Regions from separate parts of the Paeniglutamicibacter sp. MACA_103 genome, predicted to be linked through region 2. Evidence: predicted binding sites of a transcription regulator. Region 2 holds the regulator's gene; the other holds the start of a gene.
What was found. Region 2 encodes LexA, which represses DNA repair genes until DNA is damaged. Its sites were predicted from a motif close to TCGAACANNTGTTCGA; they were not measured.

Region 1: a site for LexA is predicted at 1,200-1,215, ahead of ACIPVK_RS00970 (DUF222 domain-containing protein). Genes of this name have one in related genera too.

The regions. Positions count from the first base shown of each region.
Region 1 covers NZ_JBIXLN010000002.1:10,023-13,333, reverse strand. Annotated here, with positions in the region: gene ACIPVK_RS00980 (trans-aconitate 2-methyltransferase) at 1-720, shown strand, start outside; gene ACIPVK_RS00975 (hypothetical protein) at 760-1,071, shown strand; gene ACIPVK_RS00970 (DUF222 domain-containing protein) at 1,232-2,659, shown strand; gene ACIPVK_RS00965 (MBL fold metallo-hydrolase) at 2,646-3,305, opposite strand.
Region 2 covers NZ_JBIXLN010000013.1:43,110-46,420, reverse strand. Annotated here, with positions in the region: gene ACIPVK_RS08240 (histidinol-phosphate transaminase) at 1-393, opposite strand, end outside; gene ACIPVK_RS08235 (LysM peptidoglycan-binding domain-containing protein) at 496-882, opposite strand; gene lexA (transcriptional repressor LexA) at 1,171-1,890, shown strand; gene ACIPVK_RS08225 (ATP-dependent DNA helicase) at 2,011-3,311, opposite strand, start outside.

The DNA of each region.
Region 1 (3,311 bases), on a different contig from region 2:
GCCCGGATCACCGCCGCGACACCGCGGCTGGTGGTTGACATGGGGTGCGGTCCCGGACCCCTGACGCATTCCCTCGCCGAGCGCTGGCCCGACGCCCGCGTGGTCGGCCTGGACTCGTCGGCCGAGATGATCGAACAGGCGCGCGCCAAGCAGCATGCGGACAACCTTTCGTTCGAGTCCGCCGATGCAACGCAGTGGATGCCCGAGTCGGAAACCGACGTCCTGGTCTCCAACGCCATGCTCCAATGGATTCCCGAACACCGGCAGCTGATCACCCGCTGGCTTGGGGCGCTGGCCCCCGGGGCATGGTTCGCGGCCCAGGTTCCGGGCAATTTCGGTTCGCCCTCGCACACCCTGATGAGGCAGCTCGCGGACTCGGAGCGTTGGGCGCCGCAGCTGGCCGGCGTGCTGCGGCACGACAACGCATCGGGGGAGCCAGCCGACTACCTGAAGCTCCTCCTGGATGCCGGGTTCGAATCGGATGTCTGGGAGACCACGTATGGGCAGATCCTTTCTGGCCCGAACCCAGTCCTGGAGTGGGTTCGCGGCACCGCATTGCGCCCCATTTTCGCCAAGCTCAGCGCCGAGGACTTCGTTGAGTTCGAGTCGCAGTATGCGCAATTGGTGGCCGAGGCCTATCCGGCCATCGACGACCACCGGGGCGGCACGGTGACGCTGTTTCCGTTCCGCCGCATCTTCATGGTGGGTCGAAAGCGCTAGTGTTCCCCCGAGATCATCGCTATCTCATAGGCTGAAGGCATGAAGAAGCAATTCTTGCCTGCGCTCGCCGTGGCGACCTTGATGCTCGGCGCCTGCGGCGGACCCTCGGCTGACGAATTTCGCCAGCGCGATATCCAGGGAAACACCGCGTGCATCCACTTCGGCAGTGGATACAGGGACGAGGGAAACGTCGGCAGCACCAACATGCTTAAGGCTGCAGAACATGGTGCGGCTTCCTCGACCAATGCGATTCGCGAGGCGGTGTCCGCCGATGCCTCCGGCAGGCCGGTCATTACTGACGAGGAATCGTTCAAGAATGCCTGCGAGGCACAAGGAATGAGCTTCAAGTAGTCGTCCCGGGGTTTCCCGCCCGATTTCACGATGAAGGCGAAGTTTTTTAACAATGCTCGTCTGACATGATGTTTTATGAATCAATAAATTCATCAAGGTCTTCACATCCGGGGCGATCGGGCGTATAGTAGTAAATATGTTCGAAGAGTGCGAAGGCTACTTGTCGAACCCGATTTCTCTCTCTGCGGAGGCTGCCGGGGAGATTCTCCTTGGCCATCGCCATATACCGGCAGACATGGCCAAGCCCGCCAGAGAGCGCGCGTTGGCGCAAAAGCCAGGTGATGATTACGTTGACTTCATCGACGACGTGGGCGTAGCCATGACCCACCTGCCCCAGAGCGTCGGGGAACAAACGAGGGTAGCCCGGATCGCAGCCCTGGAAAGGGCCAAAGCAGCGATCTGCGCGGCCCAGGCCAAGGAAGCCTATGGGCTTGAGCAGGACATCATTGCCCGACACGAGGATGAAGGCATCTACAAGGAGAATCCGAACCGCGGTGCAGGTGCCGAAGTGGCGCTTGCCCGCAAGGAATCGCAGCACCTCGGTTCGCGGTTTATCTCCTACGCAAGATCCATGATTGAGCACATGCCCTATACCTTCAATGCCCTGGAGCGTGGAGAGCTGAACGAAGACCGGGCCATGATTCTGGTGCGCGAAACCAACCAGTTGGACCCCGGTGTCCGCGAACTGATCGACCGGGAAATTGCCGGCGAACAGGGTGCTCTGGAAGGCGTCGGTGACAAGGAGCTTTTGGCCCGGGCCAAGAAGGAAGCCCTCGCGTTCGATAGCACCGAAGACATGATCAACCACGCGGACGCGATGAAGAAACGACGCATATCCGTGACGGCCACCCCCGACGGGATGATGCGAGTGAGCGGCCTGCTCCCCGTGGTTCAAGGCGTTGCATTCAAGGAAGCGCTGACCAGGGCGGCTGCACGGCGTCGTTCGATTGATGACAAGCGTACTGATGCACAGGTCATGGCTGACACCGTGGTCGAGTGCGTCACCGGGCAGAATCTGGCCTCGCGCCCGCCGCTGATGGTTCACCTCGCGATGACCGACAAGTGCCTTTTTGCAGGCGATAGCGAGCCAGCATTCATCAAAGGCTACGGGATCGTATCCGCCGAATACGCACGATGGCTGATCACGGGTGACCGTACCGGTCCCGACGGTGAAAACGAAGAGCAAGCCTGGATCCGCCGCCTATACACGGCCCCGGTCAGCGGCCAACTCGTCGCTATGGAATCGGATGCACGGATTCTTCCGCAGAAACTGAAGGACTTGATCTCCGTACGTGATCAATACTGCCGCACGCCCTATTGCGGAGCCCCGATCCGCCATCATGACCACGTTTACCAAGTGGCCAGGGGTGGAAAGACCACGGAGGCCAACACGGATGGCCGATGTGTCCAGTGCAACCACACGAAAGAAACTTCCGGCTGGGAAGAATTCGTGATTCTGGGTCCCCGGCACACGATCTTGATCAAGACGCCCAGCGGTCAGATGTACCGCTCGATGGCCCCGCCGTTGCCGGGAACCCCGGAATCACCGCCGGGGTCCACCGACAGTGTCGTGCCTACCAGCCCCTGACTCGCCATTCGTCCAGATTTGGGCGTTCCGCACCCAGCGTCGTCGTCGCGCCGTGACCGGGAAGCACCAGGGAATCATCCGGATACTGTTCGAAGAGCCGGGTCGTGACGTCATCAAGCAACGATGCAAAGCGTCCCGCATCGTTCTGGGTGTTTCCCACGCCTCCTGGGAACAGCGAGTCGCCGCTGAAAATGACCGTTGTCCCGCCGTCGCGAAGCACATAGGCAATGGAGCCGGGGGTGTGGCCACGTAGGTGCACGCACTCAAGGACCGTTGTGCCCACCGATACGGTGTCGCCGTGCTTCAGCGGAACGTCGATGGCCACATCGGCACCGGCCGCGATCCCTTCAACGTCCTCGGCACCGGCAAAGGTCTTCGCCCCGGTGCTTTCCACGTACTCATGCAGCGCCCTGATGTGGTCCCAATGCTGGTGTGTCGTGGCGATGCCTTCGAGCCTCGTGGCAACCTCTGTGTCGGAGGATGCCGACTCGACCAGCCCGTCTATGGCAGGCGCATCGTCGGCGGCGTCGATCAGCAACTGCGAGCCATCGCTCTTCGAGGTCACCAAGTAGATGTTGTTCGACATTTCGGAAACGCTCACGGACCGGACGGTCACATTGGTGAGGTCAAGGAAGATTTCACTCATGACAAC
Region 2 (3,311 bases):
CGTCCCGGAGGCCAGCAGGGGGTACATCGAGTAGGTGGGAGGGAAACCCATGACTGAGCGTCCCGGCCCGCCGAAGGCCTGCAGGATTTGCTGGAGGACCTCGTTGGAGCCGTTGGCGGCCCAGACGTTGTCGGCCTCGAGCCCGTGGCCGAGGTAGGCCGCAAGCCGTTCACGCAGTTCGGTGAATTCACGATCGGGGTAGCGGTTCAGTCCGACGGCGGCCGCTGAGACTTCTTCGACAATGGCGCGATGCACTTCCGCGGGCAGCGGGTGCGTGTTTTCATTGACGTTCAATTGGATGGGTACGTCAATTTGGGGTGCGCCGTAGGGTTCGAGACCTTGAAGATTTTCTCGCAGGGGCAGATTTGCCAGGCGATTTAGCCGTTCATTCACGGGTCAAGTCTACGGCGGGGGCCGGTGGGCCCGAGAATCTTCGCCGGTGCCCAGGGTAATAATCGGTTCTCAATGAACCCAGGGGCTCCGGCGGACGGTGCCCTAGCTTCCGGTGGGAACGAAGAGTTCCGCGCCGGGGAGCAACACCGAGCTGTTGAGGTTGTTGAGGTCGCCGATCTGGCGGACCGCCTCGCGGGGTTCGAGCTGCGGGGCGAATTCGCGGGCAATTCCCCACAGGGTGTCGCCCTCGATGACCGTGACGGTGACGGCCTCCACGCCCAGCGGGATGTCCGCCGAGGCGTTGGCCGGGGAGAGGAACAGGCCCAGGAGCATCAGAACCGCGGCACTCACCACGAAGATGGGCAGCCCGATCAGCACGAATTTTCCGCGTCGGGTAAGCCGCAGGGGCGCCAGCGATGGCTGCGGCTCCGGCAGGTAGTCGTTGGATGTTACAAGGTGGAGCGGGGCCGAGAAAGCAGTGTTTGCCACGTCTTTGCCTTTCCTCTGAATTCGCTTTGCCGACGGGGGCCCGGGGGGCCGCAATCGAACATGCGACGATTATTCGAACGCACCTTTCGAACATGTGTTCGTAGTGCGTATCTTATTTCTAGCACTTTTCGACGACACGTGTCCAGATCCGTTCGAACAAATCTTTGAAAGCAGTGACTTTGTCTACTAGGATGGTGGTTGTGGGGCGATGTATTTACTACATCAGCCCACACCGACAATTTGCGGCACGCGCGGGCAACCGGCGACGATCGGGATGAGGCATTGACAATGACGACCGAACAACGAACCCCTCGACGCGACGCGAAGAGCCTGACCATTCGCCAGAAGAAGGTCCTGGAGACCATCCAGCGCTCCGTAAGCAGCAACGGGTACCCGCCCTCGATGCGGGAAATCGGGGATGCCGTGGGGCTTGCCAGCCTCTCGAGCGTGACTCACCAGCTCAGCCAGCTCGAGAAGCTTGGCTACATCAGGCGCGATCCGCGCCGCCCACGTGCGATGGAGATCCTGCTGCCGCTGCAGCTCAAGAACGAGGCGAAGCTCGAGGTCGTGGAGGGGCAGCCTGACCTCAAGGCGGCCAACGGGATGAACGTCTCGGACCTGACGACCTCCGCGGACACCGCGATGGTTCCGCTGGTCGGACGCATCGCCGCCGGCGGTCCGATCCTGGCCGACCAGGTGGTTGAGGACGTCTTCGCACTGCCGCGCCAGCTGGTGGGACACGGCGAGCTCTTCATGCTGAAGGTCAGCGGTGACTCCATGATCGATGCAGCCATTTGCGACGGCGACTGGGTTGTCGTGAGGCGCCAGCAGACGGCCAACAACGGCGACATCGTGGCCGCCTTGCTCGAAGACGAGGCCACCGTGAAGACCTTCCGCCAGCGTGACGGGCACACTTGGCTGCTGCCGCAGAACTCCCGATACGAACCGATCCTTGGTGACGCCGCAACCGTCATGGGCAAGGTTGTATCGGTCATGCGTTCGGTCTAGGACCGCCGCCGCAACTCATCCCAAAACACCTTTGGGGGCCGATCCAGTGATCGGCCCCCAAGGGTGTTTTTCGTTTCCATGCCCATCAGCCGCAACCGGCAGGGGCAGGGCGACGGGGACTCAGCCTTCGCTGAGCCTTTCGAGCGCGGAGATGACGGTGGCCTTGTTCGGCGTGGCCCACAGCGGTGGCAGGGATGCTCGCAGGAAGGTCCCGTAGCGTTCGGTGGCCAGCCGCGAGTCCAGCACCGCGACCACGCCCTTGTCGTTGACCGAACGGATCAGGCGTCCCGCACCCTGGGCCAGCCGCACCGCGGCATGGCTTGCGGCCACGGCCATGAAACCGTTTCCTCCGTGCTTTGCGACGTCCCGGCTCCGTGCCGAGGACAGCGGATCGTCGGGACGCGGGAACGGGATCTTGTCGATGATGACCAGGCGGCAGGCGTTGCCCGGCACGTCCACGCCCTGCCACAGCGTCATGGTGCCAAAGAGGCACGTGTCCGGCTCTGCGGAGAACTGGTCGACCAGGGCCTTCATGCTGGATTCGCCCTGGCACAGGATGGGGATGTCCAGGCGCGCACGCAGGATCTCGGCCGCTTCCTCGGCCGCGCGGCGCGAGGTGAACAGCGCCAGCGCCCCTCCGCCGGAGGCCTTGATCAGGTCCTCGATCTCCGACAGCGTCTCCTGGGACATCTGGCGCCCCGGCTTGGGCAGGTGCTTGGCAACATAAAGGATGCCCTGCTTGGGATAGTCGAAGGGGCTGCCCACGTCGACGCCGTTCCAGGTCGGTGCGCCGTCGCCCACGAGTCCCAGGGAACCGGCAACCGGCTCGAAGGCGGCCCCGATGGCCAGGGTCGCGCTCGTGAGGATCACGGTGCGGCCGTCAAAGAGGCCTTCCCGGAGCTTCCCCGCGACCGAGAGCGGCGCGACCATCAAGGTCGGCTGGCTGGATTCGTCGGGCTGGACGTAGCCCTCCCCCGGGCTGAAGTGGCCGGGCCGCGACGCCCAGATCACCTCGCGCTCCTCTGTCATTTCAAGCATCTTGGTGCACTGCTCCACCAGGTACATGACCTGCGAGCGGGCCATCTGGCGTCCGCCGTCGGCCGGGGCGTTGGCCTCGGGCTTGGAGTCGGAGAGGACCACGCGCGCGGCCTCGGCGATCTGGTTGATCGCGGCCTCTTGGTCCTCGTTCAGCCCGCGGGCCATGAGCCCGGTGGGGACGCCCTCCAGGGCACGCTGCAGGGCCTTGGCCCCCTGGTTCAGCGAATCAACACTCACCGAGCAGTGCTTGCGGGCGGCGGAGGCCGCGGTCTGGACCATGTTGACCGACAGCGGCCGGGTCACCGAGCTGGTTACGCGGTCCTGCAGTTCGTGGGCCTCGTCGATGATGACGGTGTCGAAGTCCGGAAGCACGGCCAGGCCCT